DNA from 2 places in the Bartonella eidoli genome. Region 1 is predicted to be linked to the other one. Evidence: predicted binding sites of a transcription regulator. Region 1 holds the regulator's gene; the other holds the start of a gene.
The links. The regulator HrcA, encoded in region 1, represses chaperone genes, less so after heat shock. The targets are predictions, from matches to a motif close to GTTAGCACTCNCNNNNNGNGAGTGCTAAC.
Positions count from the first base shown of each region.

Region 1 (7,173 bases):
TGGATTGGCTTCTAGTGTGATTTCAGCTTTATTATCGACGGTCCATTTTTTTGCAATAGCTTGCAATAAATCATAGACAGTTTGAGGTGTCATAAGGGAGGGGGTTCCTCCGCCAATAAAAATACTTGTGATACGACGTGGACCTATTTTGCTATATTGGGTTTCCATTTCGCGTTCAAAAGCTTTTACGAAACGAGGCTGATCAACTCCATTGATTCGAACATGCGAATTAAAGTCACAATAAGGACATTTGGCTGTGCAAAAAGGCCAGTGAATATAAATACCGAAAGATTCATTCATTACAATGTTAGAAGATTTTCTGCTAAAAGTTTGAAAGCACGTGCGCGATGTGAGAGGGGTGTTTTATCATTAAGTTTCCAACCATGCTTTTGTTCCATTGACATTTCTCCAAAGGTTTTTTCGTATCCATCTGGTAGAAAAACAGGATCAAGGCCAAAACCTTCATCTCCGCATGGAGGCCAAACAAATGTGCCGTCGATACTGCCACGAAAATAGTCAGCATAACCATCAGGCCATGCAATGCAGATGACTGATATAAATCGACATTTACGTTGACTCTTTGTATAGGCTTTAACTTTTTGAAGTTCATCTTCTATTTTTTGCATAGCTTTTAAAAAATTACGTGTGCCGTTAGGTTCAACAGCCCAATCAGCTGTATAAACACCTGGTGCACCGTTTAATGCATCAACTTCCATACCAGAATCATCAGATAAAGCCGGCAGTCCTGTATTTTTTGCAGCTGAAAAGGCTTTTATATAGGCATTTTCTTCAAATGTTGTTCCTGTTTCTTTTGGTTCAAGCAGACCGATCTCCTTAGAAGATTGCGTTGTTAAACCAAATGGCGCAATCAATGTAGTAATCTCCCGCAATTTTCCGGCATTATGTGTGGCGATGACAAGTTTTTTTGTTATTATGCTTCTCATGTACATTTCTCCGGGAATAAAAAGAAGGAAGCTCTTTACTATAGTAAAAGCAAGCTTAAACGGCTCCATGATATGGGGCTTTCCAAATTTTACAAGACATAATCTCACTAATATTAGATTCCGATAAAATTTTTCGCATTTTATAAGAGCTATAATGAGTAAGATATATGAAATACCTTTCTTTTTGGTAGTGGCATTCTTTGTAAAAAATATGCTATATCTTTTTGTACTGTTTTAGATTATTTGACCAGAATCAAGCACAACTTATACAAAAAAGTATTTTTCAAGTAGTGAAATAATTGCGATGAAACATAAACCTATTGATGATGAATTAAAATATCTTGATAAGCGTTCTCGTGATATTTTTCGCCATATTGTTGAAGCGTACCTTAATGATGGGGAACCTGTAGGATCACGAAATCTTTCGCGGCTTTTACAACAAACATTATCACCTGCAACAATTCGTAATGTAATGAGTGATCTTGAACATCTTGGCTTAATTTATGCTCCTCATGTATCTGCAGGACGAATGCCAACACAATCAGGTTTGCGATTTTTTGTTGATACATTTATGGAAGCAGGTGATTTACCAACAGAAGAGCGCGAAAGTATTGAAAATCAAGTCAAGGAGGCTGGTCATACAAAGTCGGTGGAACATTTCCTCGTTCAAGCTAGCCAGGTTCTTTCAGATCTTTCACGTGGGGCCGGTTTGGTATTAGCAACAAAACATGAAGGGACATTGAAGCATATTGAATTTGTACGCCTTGATGGAGAGCACGCTCTTGCAGTTTTAGTAACACAACGAGGTGAGGTTGAAAATCGTATTGTTCATTTGCCTGAAGGTGTTACTCATGCACAATTAACAGAGGCAACAAATTTTCTCAATGCGCATATTCAAGGGCGCACATTGAGTGAAGCTAAAGGAGAGATTGCACGTTTATGTTCAGAAACACGGGCTGCTCTTGATCACTTATCTCATCATCTTGTTGAAACTGGCTTGGCTCTTTGGGGAGGGGAAGATGCTAATCATAAAATACATCTTATTGTTCGTGGACGGAGTAATTTGCTTGAAGATGTAAAGGCGAAAGAAGATTTAGAGCGATTACGACATTTGTTTGATGATCTCGAAACACGTGAAAGTATGGCACAGCTCCTTGATTTAACGGATGAAGGTTCGGGGGTTCGCATTTTTATTGGGTCAGAGAATAAGTTGTTTTCGCTTTCTGGTTCTTCTTTAGTTGTGGCTCCTTATTGTGATTCACAACAAAGAGTCATTGGTGCTTTAGGGGTTATTGGGCCAACACGGCTTAATTATGCAAGAATCGTGCCTATGGTTGATTATACAGCTCAGCTTGTGTCACAGTTGTTACGTTAACACAATCAAGCAGGCAAATGTTTTTATTATAACACTCATTATGTTAAGAATGTTAAGATGCCTAAATATACCTTGATTTTTGTCTGTAAAATTTCAATATCGAGAGTAACAAATCTTATGAAGGAATGGAATTTTTATGTCTGATGAAAAAAACAAATTTACTAATGCTTCATTTGAAAATTATGATTTAAAAGATTCAGCTGATGACAATACATTTAAACAGCCTGCAGATGAACTTTTAAATATGCATGAAGCAGAATCCAATACAGATATGGATGAGAAAAAAAATGAGTTTATTGATCCTTCGGTTGCTTTGCAAGATGAAAATAGAGAATTGAAAGATCAACTTTTGCGTCTTGCTGCAGATATGGAGAATCTCCGGCGTCGTACTGCACGCGATGTAGCTGATGCAAAGGCTTATTCTATCGCTAATTTTGCACGTGATATGTTATCTGTTTCTGATAATCTTAACCGCGCTTTGGAAGCTATTCCAGAAGGTGAGCGGGAGAATGATGTTGGTTTGAAAACATTAGCTGAAGGTGTTGAAATGACTGAGCGTGCAATGATGGCAGCATTAGAACGTCATGGGGTAAAAAAAATTAATCCAGAGGGACAAAAGTTTGATCCTCACTTTCATCAAGCAATGTTTGAAATTCCTAATGCTAATGTTCCGGATAACACCGTTCAGCAGGTTGTTCAAGCAGGCTATATTATTGGTGAGCGCGTATTACGTCCAGCGGTGGTTGGTGTCGCTAAAGGGGGAGCGAAAGAAACTTCTGTTGAGTCCGATCCAACATAGAGTATACTACACTACCCCTTTATGCTTTAGCATAAGATTATGATATTACTCACCTTTCATTTTTGAAGTGCTTTGTTGCAAAAAAATTTAAAGGGTGTTCTTACGCCCTTTTATGCTTGAAGTTTCCAACTTCCTTTTACAATATAGGGATCATCACTCATAGGAGAGGGAGATAACAATAAAACAAAATGATGAATCCAAAAAGGAGCAATAGAAAAATCTTCTCGAGCAGATAAGTAAGAAGAAAGATCTTCAGATTTAATATCGAGTAATCGTGCAATAGTAATATGCGGAGAAAATTGCCTTACATCAGGAGGTAATTTTAAGCGATTTCGTATGCATTGCATCTGTTTGTGTAAGAGGTCTAGAGTTTCACAAGAATTAATACGAACAACAAGGGAATGGGGGGTATTATCTTCTTGAGAAAATACTTTAAAGCCATTTGTGCGTAACTCAAAAGGGGGGAGCTCTATTGTATTAAAGGCACAGATAAGCTCATTTTCTACAGAGCTATCGACCTCACCGAAAAAAGACAAAGTAATGTGAAAATTTTCTGGATTAATCCACTGCGCTTTTGTTAGGCCATTTTGTAATGATATGAGAGATTCTGTTGTTTCTTTAGGAATTTGAACAGCACTAAACAGACGTAACATGATATTTCCTTATAGCTAAAAAGTTCTTCTGTGAGCATAAAAGCACTGTACCGTAGCCGGGTAAAAGTTACATTTATGGTTTCTAATTATAAACATAAGGCTTATTTCTCTTTTTTAAAAAAGCTCTTGCAATTCCGATTATGAGGTGGTCATTTTATTTACTAAAAGAATTGAAAGTATTTTAGTTCGTTAAAAGCCGTACATTCTCCTTCTATCAATATCAGACTATGAACATTAGGTTTGGTGAGATAGTGATTAGCAAATAATCGCATTTATTAGATATGATTGAAATAAATATCACCATTGCATAAACGCTATAACAGACGATACGGGTTTTGATCATTTTAGTACTAGGATATGAAACACTTGTTTTGTTAAGAGAAAAGGGAAAGGTTCAATTAGATAATTATAAAAAGTTTGTTATCTTATTTTATAAGGACAATGATAATGTTTAAAATTCATTATTTATTGAGCTGCTCATAAATGCATTGAAAATTTAGTTAGAACATTATTATCAGGTGAAGTTAGCAATGAACTTTTTATAATTGATAGTCGTGATGGTTTTTTCATCATTTCAATAATGACGCCTAAATTATACAAATTGTATAGAAGAATGTGTATGCAAATTTATCTATCCTAAATATTAAGATGACAGCTTATATATATTAAGGAGCGTTTTTATTTTAATTATAAGATCATAGTTATGTTATCATACATTAATATGTTTTGTTTCTTCTATTCTCAGTATTTTAGATAATGAAATACTAGGGTATTTGCGAATAAAATCAGTTTTGCGAGCATGGGGATACGCACATCTGAGGATCATTTTGATTTGTTTTTCATTTGTAAAATAACTAATTAATTTGCATAGCAATTATTAAATCATCAATTTATATGACCGTATCATGATTTGTGTTTGTGGAGGAAATAGTGTCTTATAATTTTAGTGTTGATCTAGGTTATTATTAGGATAAATGTGTGTTTTGAAAATTCTTTTATGTTTAATAATATGTTTTACAGCATGTAAAAAAGTTAATAATCAATCCATTTGGTATGCTACAAAAGTGAGTCCAATCGTTTTATAAAAACTCCCATTAGAGAGAACCTAATCATATATCAGGATAGGATTTATAATTCTATAAAGCTTTATTGCATTTCCAAGAAAAATTCTCAAAAACAGACAGATTTATGAGGTGTTTTCTATATCTTGATGATATTAACATAAAGACTTGGATATTTTACAAAAGATATATTCATAAATTAAAAAGTCTGATTTGTACAAAAATTTTCATATACAGAATAGAAAATAACAATGTAATCTATAACTGCTTATTTATAAGCTTTACCGTATAATCTGGTGCCATAAATATTCATGACATAAAGTTTCTATTTTTCTGTAGAAAATATTACATCATCATTTATAAATTTTTCATACTCTGATTATTTAGTATGATTGAGTAAAAAAGAGGCGGAATAAAACTTATCTTAATCTATTAAAGAGTTTGAATTAATAGAATTTTTAAAAAATAAGAGGAATTTCTTTTATTATAACTTTCCATTTTTATTGTTATGCTTTGAGATAGATAATTATTTTTTTAAGGGAAGAACAATAATAAATCGTGCGCCAGTTTTACTATTTTCAGCTGTAGGATCAACGATATTTTCAGCTGTAATTGTTCCGTTATGGGCTTCGATGATTTGTCGACTAATAGAAAGTCCGAGTCCTGAATTTTGTCCAAATGCATTTTCTTTTGGTCGATCAGTATAAAAGCGTTCAAAAATACACTCAATATTTTCTGAACGAATGCCAGGTCCATTATCTTCAATCGTTAAAATAAGATTTGATGCGTCACTTTTCATAGTTATACAAATTCGACCGTTATCATGGGGGACAAAAGAACGTGCATTTTCAATAAGATTGGAAACGACTTGGCCTAAACGGAGTTCATGTCCTAATACGAGATAGGCTTTGCCATAAGGGCGCGGAGTAATATGAAGTTTGATATCAATTGTTTGTTGGTTACGATATACTTCATTAATAGCATGTACGAGATTTTCTAAAAGCTTTGCTATATCTACAACTTGTGCGGTTTCACGAGCAAGTTCTGCATCTAACCGCGATGCATCAGAAATGTCGGTAATCAAACGGTTAAGACGTTGTATGTCATGTTGAATAATTCCAAACAATTGCGACTGTTCTTTTTCATTCTTAACCAGGGGAAGCGTTTCAACAGCGCTGCAAAGTGAAGTGAGAGGATTTTTTAATTCATGACTTACATCTGCAGCAAAGCGTTCAATAGCTTCAATGCGCATATAAAGGGCATTGGTCATGTCACGAATGGATGTTGAAAGATGACCAATTTCATCTTCACGTTCGGAAAAATCAGGGATTTCCACGCGTTTATTGTTTCCATGGCGTACGCGATTAGCAGCTGCAGATAATTTGCTCAATGGATGAGCAATTGTGTTAGCTAAAAACAAGGAAAGTACTAAGAGCACACTACTGACGATTGCAAAAACTTTAAAAATAGCTAGTCTTTCGTTTTTTACAATATTATCAATGTCTGAACCAGTTGTTGAAAGAAGGAGGGCACCTACCACTGCCCTGTAACGTTGAACAGGTACAGCAACAGAAACTATTAATTGACCTTGTCTGTTTCGTCTTTTTGCAGTAGAAATAGATCCATTTAATGCTCGATAAACTTCTGGATAAGCAATGTCGGTAGTTTTTGTTTGCTTTTTATCAAGAGTGATACCGCTACCATAGAGTATATTTGAAAACCATGAATGGAGGCGTGTCCATAGATTTTCTTCAGTTTTAATGGGTGGTAAATCATAGCTAAAAACTTCTCCACTAGAGTAGAGAACGCGCGAATCAAGAAGCAAAGTAGCATCACGGTCATAGATGCGTGCTCTTGTTATTTTTGGTGTAATAAGGCGCCGTAAAAGCGGAGCAACCCTTTCAGGGTTAATAGGAAAATCCCAAGAGTCGGTTGATTGAGGTGTCGGCGTAATGCTTTCTCCAACCTGTAGTTCTAAAAGCTTTTGGGGATCGATAAAAATAGAGTTTGTGTCTATCGTTGCAGAAGCGGCAATGGCTCCAGCAATAATTTTTCCTTGAGTACATAAACTTCCAATTTTAGCATCAATTAAGCCGTCACGAAATTGATTAAGATATAAAATACCTGTTACCAAAATGCCAAGAGCAGCAAGGTTTAAAATGACAATGCGGCGTGTAAGACTAGAAAAAAACAATTGTTTAAGTGGACGCTGTATTCGAAAATACAAATGAGCAAGTGCAGAAAATTGCATTGAAAGGATATTTTTTTTTTCTTTTGGAGGAAAAGTTTCCAATTGAGTATTTTTTGTCATCGATTTGATTGCCATTCAAATTTTTGCGAC
Region 1 is NZ_JBAFWX010000001.1:161,254-168,426, forward strand. It holds gene hemW (radical SAM family heme chaperone HemW) at 1-300, opposite strand, end outside; gene V5N68_RS00675 (non-canonical purine NTP pyrophosphatase) at 300-944, opposite strand; gene hrcA (heat-inducible transcriptional repressor HrcA) at 1,249-2,319, shown strand; gene grpE (nucleotide exchange factor GrpE) at 2,456-3,118, shown strand; gene thpR (RNA 2',3'-cyclic phosphodiesterase) at 3,229-3,771, opposite strand; gene V5N68_RS00695 (sensor histidine kinase) at 5,359-7,143, opposite strand.

Region 2 (7,173 bases), on a different contig from region 1:
ACGACCTTTCTCAATGGACATGGAAAAGAGATGCTCACAACAATCTATTTTCTAATAAACAGCCTTTATAGAGCATTATATTTCAATACATCAGCCCAACAATACTCCTCTGATACGATCTTTCTCAATGACGTAAAAAAGAACTGTTATCTCCATCAATTGATTACTTTGTAATTTTTCTCTGCGCAAAAGAAAACCTTTTACGCCCCATCAAGAACTAAAATTTCTAGGCTTATTTTAAGATAAGAAATCAATCCTGAAGAGATTGTGCTCAATATTATAAAGTTATAAATTTCTATTCATAAAGTGAGTATTTTTTATATTGAAAACCACTCTTACAAAGAGCTTACCCATAAGCTTATACAACAAGTTCACAAGCTCATTTGAAAATTTTATCTCTCTTCATCACATATAATCATTTCCGTTATCAAGCTATTTGAAGAAAGTGTGATTTTTTCTTTTTTATCTACTCATAGTGATAACAACCCATTCATGGACAATATATATCTTGATCTTTCTATCATACAAGGCCAGCAGAATGGAGCTGTCCCACATATCTCTTTTTTCTAAAGAAATCTTCGATATAAGCAGCCATAGAGAAAAAATTTTATTATCTATTTCTCAAATAATATATTTTTCAACCAAACCATTTTTGTAAAGTGTCCCTATAAAAATACTTATTGAGCTCAATAAATGAGAAGCAACAATATTTATAGAGTAAAGCGCTTTAAATCTCTTATCCAATAACGAATGGCTTTCATACCTGTAAGATATAAATTTTACAGACACACAATAATATTTTTATAAAAAAAACGGGCCATTTCAGCCCGTTCTCTTTTATCATTATTACAATGGGTCTTAGAAATCCATTCCGCCCATACCACCCATTCCACCGCCAGGCATTGGAGGCATTGGCGCATCTTTCTTCGGAACTTCAGCCACCATAGCTTCTGTTGTAATGAGAAGGCTAGCAATTGATGCAGCATTCTGAAGAGCAGAACGTACAACCTTCACTGGATCAACAATTCCAAAAGAAATCAAATCACCAAATTGACTTGTTGCAGTATTGTAACCAAATGTATCAGAACTATTTTCAAGCACTTTTCCTACAATAATTGCAGCTTCTTCACCTGCATTGGTAGCAATTTGACGTGCTGGTGCCTGCAACGCACGGCGAACAATATTAATACCAGCCTCTTGATCAGCATTGCTTCCTTTGACAGTCAACGCATTTGCAGCACGCAACAACGCTGTTCCACCACCAGCAACAATACCTTCTTCCACAGCAGCACGTGTTGCATTCAATGCATCATCAACACGGTCTTTCTTTTCCTTCACTTCAACTTCTGTTGCTCCGCCCACACGGATAACCGCAACACCACCGGCAAGCTTAGCAAGTCTTTCCTGTAATTTCTCACGATCATAGTCAGAAGTTGTTTCTTCGATCTGCATTTTGATCTGGCTTACACGAGCATCGATTTCAGATTTACGTCCAGCCCCATCAATAATTGTCGTACTTTCTTTAGAGATATTTACTTTCTTTGCACGACCAAGCATATCTAAAGTGACATTTTCCAATTTAATGCCAACATCTTCAGAGATAACCTGACCTGATGTCAAAATTGCAATATCTTCAAGCATTGCTTTACGGCGATCACCAAATCCTGGTGCTTTTACAGCAGCAATTTTTAAACCACCACGCAACTTGTTCACAACCAGCGTTGCCAAAGCTTCACCTTCTACATCTTCAGCGATAATGAGAAGTGGCTTTCCGGATTGAACCACAGCTTCCAGCACTGGGAGAAGTGATTGCAAGTTGGACAATTTCTTTTCATGAATAAGAATGTAAGGATCATCGAGATCAGCTACCATTTTGTCAGCATTTGTTACAAAATACGGGGAGAGATATCCACGATCAAACTGCATTCCTTCAACGACTTCCAACTCCGTTTCAGCAGTTTTTGCTTCTTCCACAGTGATAACACCTTCATTACCAACTTTTTCCATGGCATTAGCAATCATTTTACCGATTTCTGCAGCACCATTAGCAGAAATTGTTCCTACTTGTGCAATTTCTTCTGAAGTTTGGATTTTTTTTGCTTTTTTGAAAAGGCTAGCCACGACTTCATCAACAGCAGCATCAATCCCACGTTTAAGATCCATTGGATTCATACCAGCAGCAACGGCCTTCACCCCTTCTTGCACAATAGCTTGTCCCAAAACAGTCGCAGTTGTTGTTCCATCACCAGCAATATCGTTTGTTTTAGAAGCAACTTCGCGCAACATTTGCGCACCCATATTCTCGAACTTGTCTTCTAATTCAATTTCTTTTGCAACAGATACACCATCTTTTGTAATGCGAGGCGCACCAAATGACTTATCAATTACCACATTGCGACCTTTAGGGCCGAGCGTTACCTTAACAGCGTTAGCAAGGATATCAACACCGCGCAACAAACGCTCACGCGCTTCACGGCCAAATTTGACTTCTTTAGCAGCCATCTAACTTCTCCTTGGAGTTGTATCAAAATAGTACATAATGAAAAAATTGAAAGGCAAATTTAGCCTAAAATTCCCATAATGTCAGATTCTTTCATGATTAAGAGGTCTTCACCATTAATTTTCACTTCGGTTCCAGACCATTTTCCAAACAAGATACGATCCCCTGTTTTAACCTCTAAAGGAACGCGCTTTCCGTTATCATCGAGAACGCCATTACCAACAGCAAGAATCTCACCTTCTTGTGGCTTTTCCTTCGCTGTGTCGGGGATAATAATCCCACCGGAAGTCTTATTTTCAGATTCAACCCTGCGAACAACGACACGATCGTGAAGTGGGCGGAATTGTATGTTATTCATTTTTTAAATCCTTAAAACTTAATATAATTGAATTAATCTTAAGTCCTTGTTAGCAATCTTTATGTGTGAGTGCTAACACCATTTGGAAATATAAAATCGTGGCTTAACGATGTCAAGGATTAAGCAAAAAAATTTAATCTTTAGTAAAAGCTTCAAAGGCTTGCCTAGCCTTTCTATTTTGCGTTATTTACTACTTGATAACCAATGAACATAAAAGGATTTTATCATGGTTGAAACACGTCAGGAAACTGATAGCTTTGGAACAATTTCAGTACGTCAAGATCGTTATTGGGGAGCACAAACTGAACGTTCTCTGCATAATTTTAACATTGGCACGGAAAAACAACCTCTTACCATAATTTATGCTTTAACCCTTGTAAAAAAAGCGGCAGCTCTCGTAAATATGGAAAAAGGTAAACTCCCACAAAACATAGGAAAAGCGATCATTTCTGCAGCTGATGATGTTCTTTCAGGTACATTCGATAAACATTTCCCACTTTCTGTTTGGCAAACAGGTTCAGGGACACAAAGCAATATGAATGTCAATGAAGTCATTGCTAACCATGCCAGCATGCTTTTGGGAGGAAAGCTTGGCAGCAAAGCACCTGTGCATCCTAATGACCATGTCAATATGAGCCAATCGTCGAACGATTCCTTTCCTACAGCCCTCCACATCGCCACCACACTCCAAACACATCAACATTTATTGCCCATCCTTGATGCCCTCATTACGACTTTAGAAAAAAAAGAAGAAGAATTTACAGATATCATTAAAATTGGCCGTACCCATACGCAAGATGCAACACCTCTTACTTTGGGTCAAGAATTTTCAGGCTATAGAACTGCACTCCAAGCGAACCGTAAACGCATTGAATTGGCCCTTTCTGATGTTCAAATGCTTGCCCAGGGAGGTACAGCTGTTGGAACAGGACTTAATGCCCCTCAAGGTTTTGATGTTGCATTTGCAGAAATGATTAGTTCCCTGACAGGAATTCCTTTTAAAACTGCCCATAACAAGTTTGAAGCACTTGCAAATCATGGAGCCCTTGCACACTTCCATGGAAGCTTAAATGCACTGGCAGCTGATCTCTTCAAAATTGCTAACGACATTCGTTTTTTGGGATCAGGTCCACGCTCAGGATTGGGTGAATTAAGCCTCCCAGAAAATGAGCCAGGCTCTTCTATCATGCCAGGAAAAGTGAACCCTACCCAATGTGAAGCAATGACAATGGTTGCATGCCAGGTCTTTGGTAATCATACCAGTGTAACATTTGCTGCAAGTCAGGGACATTTTGAGCTGAACGTTTATAAGCCCGTGATCGGCTATAATGTTTTACAATCAATTAATCTTCTTGGTGATTGCATGCGCTCCTTTGATATGCATTGCATTCAGGGATTACGGGCCAATCGGGTTCATATCCATTCTCTCATGGAACGCTCTCTCATGCTGGTCACCGCTCTGGCACCAAAGATTGGCTATGAAAAAGCGGCTGAAATTGCTAAAGCAGCGCATAAGAATGATACAACTTTACGGACTGAAGCTATTAAAGCAGGCGTTTCTGGAGAAGATTATGATCGGCTTGTTGATCCTAGAAAGATGATCCACCCACAATAAATATCTCTCATAAACACTCTATGTGATAACGTCGGGCCGTTCGCGGCCCAATCGTTGAGGTATATTTAACAACTTCAGCGCCACTTGTTGTAGAGGTTGAAGGACTTTTTGCGGGTCTTGATCGTGTTTGTATGCATCACCTTCGTACTGCTCAAAATAAAGCCGTAAGGTAGCTCCTTCGGTTCCTGTCCCAGACAAGCGCACCACTAACCGTGCATTATTATCAAAAAAAATGCGTATTCCTTGCTGTTGACTGATACTCTGATCAATTGGATCATAATAAATAAAATCATCTGCTTTTTCAACTTTTAAACCAGCAACTGTCGTTCCTGCCTGCGGCAAATTTTCGCGCAACTGCTCTAAAAGCATATATGCTTTCTGTATTTCGACATTTTCATAATCATGACGTGAATAGTAAAAACGCCCATAAGTACGCCAATGCTGTTGAACAATTTGCGCTACTGTTTTTCCAGTTACAGCTAAAAGATTTAACCAAAATAACACAGCCCATACCCCATCTTTTTCACGGATATGACTAGACCCTGTTCCAAAACTTTCTTCACCACAGAAAGTTATTTTTTCAGCATCTAAAAGCGACCCAAAAAATTTCCATCCCGTCGGGGTTTCAAAAAGATTCAATCCTTTTTTTTCAGCAACAAGATCAGCTGCACGCCCCGTAGGCATAGAACGAGCAATCCCTGCAATACCGCACCTATACCCTTTAATTAAATGAGCATTTTCAGCCATAATAGCTAAGGAATCAGAAGGTGTAATAAATTGTTTACGACCAATAATGAGATTACGATCCCCATCGCCATCGGATGCAGCACCCAGATCAGGTGCGTGATCAGACATCAACAAATCATAAAGCCTCTTAGCATGAACCAAATTTGGATCTGGATTTTTTCCTCCAAAATCGGGTAAAGGAACAGCATTTACGACAGTTCCTTGAGAAAAACCCAAACATTTTTCGAAAATTTCCTGTGCATAAGGCCCTGTTACAGCATGCATTGCATCAAATTGCAAAGTTAGCCCTTCTGAAACGGCCTTTGCAATGCGCTCAAAATCAAAAATCTCCTGCATTAAAGCCACATAATTAGCTACAGGATCAATAATATCAACGCGCATAGATCCTATAAATTTTGTACCTTCGTTGTCTAAATCGATATCTGGCACATCAATAGTTTTGTAAGAAAACAGGCATCGTGATGTTGTAAAAATAGCTTCACACAAAGAATTTGGAGCAGGTCCTCCATTAGCAACATTGTATTTTATACCACAATCTCCCTCTGGCCCCCCAGGATTGTGACTTGCTGAAAGAATAATCCCACCATGTGCATGATATTTACGAATAAGATGAGAAACAGCAGGTGTCGATAAAATACCCCCTCGTCCCACTTTAATACAAGCTACTCCATGAGCAGCCGCCATTTTTAATACAATCTGGATGAGTGTACGGTTTAAATAACGTCCATCTCCGCCAAGAATAAATAGCTTCCCTTTAACATATCCAATATTGTTAAAAATAGATTGAATAAAATTTTCAACATAATGAGGCTGTTGAAAAACAGAAACTTTCTTACGCAAACCAGACGTTCCCATTTTTTGATCATCAAAAGCCGTAGTCAAAACTGTAGTTATGGTCATAAAAACGCCTTCATACTACTCTCTTTAACTTTATGGCAAACATCAAGCAAAGTCGACCATTAATTTTACTTGACGCCAGAATGAAATACTTGCAAACTTATTGCAATATGGTTGTTTAAATTGCACTCTCTAACACGCTTTTAAACAAAAAGATTTATTTTAAAAATATAAACTTCATGAAAATACAGGAGCATAATCATGGTGAGAAAAAAAGTTCCCGACGTTACTTTCCACACCCGCGTACGTGATGAATCAATTGGTGGAAATAACCCTTATCGATGGCAAGATGTTGATAGCAACGCATACTTTAAGGGGAAACGGGTTATCCTTTTTTCTCTTCCTGGAGCCTTTACCCCTACTTGCTCAACCTTTCAGCTCCCTAATTTTGAAAAACTTTATGATGAATTTAAAAACCTTGGTATTGATGAAATTTATTGTCTTTCCGTCAATGATACTTTTGTCATGAATGCTTGGGGGAAAGCACAAGGCATAGAAAAAGTAAAACTCATCCCTGATGGTTCAGGAGAATTTACACGCAAAATGGGAATGCTTGTAGCAAAAGACAATATCGGTTTTGGAATGCGCTCATGGCGCTATGCAGCTATCGTTAACGATGGCATCATTGAGCAATGGTTTGAAGAGGAAGGCTTTTCAGATAATTGCACATCAGATCCTTACGAAATTTCCTCACCAGAGAATATTTTAAAAGTACTAAAAAGCTAGAAAACTTATTATTTAAATGGCACGAGCTCTATTTGAAAGCAGTTTGTGCCGTTTTTGTTTTCTCCATTATGCTTTTAAAAATAATAACTTTATATTTAAAGAAATACATTTTTACAGTTTTTGTGCTTGTAAAATATCTTTTACGGCCTTTACTAATTGATCTTCATCAACGGTTATTTGTGCTGGTCGACTTTCACGCCATGTTTGATTATCCTTGATTTCATGAGATAAACGCGCCCCTTCAATCAAATCTTTAATTTGTATTTTGTTGTCTTGGCGCTCTCGTGCTCCTTGGATCACCACACAAGGAGCATGCCGCCGATCAGCATA
Region 2 is NZ_JBAFWX010000003.1:84,177-91,349, forward strand. It holds gene groL (chaperonin GroEL) at 859-2,502, opposite strand; gene groES (co-chaperone GroES) at 2,562-2,858, opposite strand; gene fumC (class II fumarate hydratase) at 3,085-4,473, shown strand; gene V5N68_RS02920 (alpha-D-glucose phosphate-specific phosphoglucomutase) at 4,492-6,120, opposite strand; gene V5N68_RS02925 (peroxiredoxin) at 6,319-6,843, shown strand; gene hisS (histidine--tRNA ligase) at 6,955-7,173, opposite strand, start outside.
Region 2: the regulator HrcA is predicted to act here: its motif matches at 2,907-2,935, upstream of groES (co-chaperone GroES).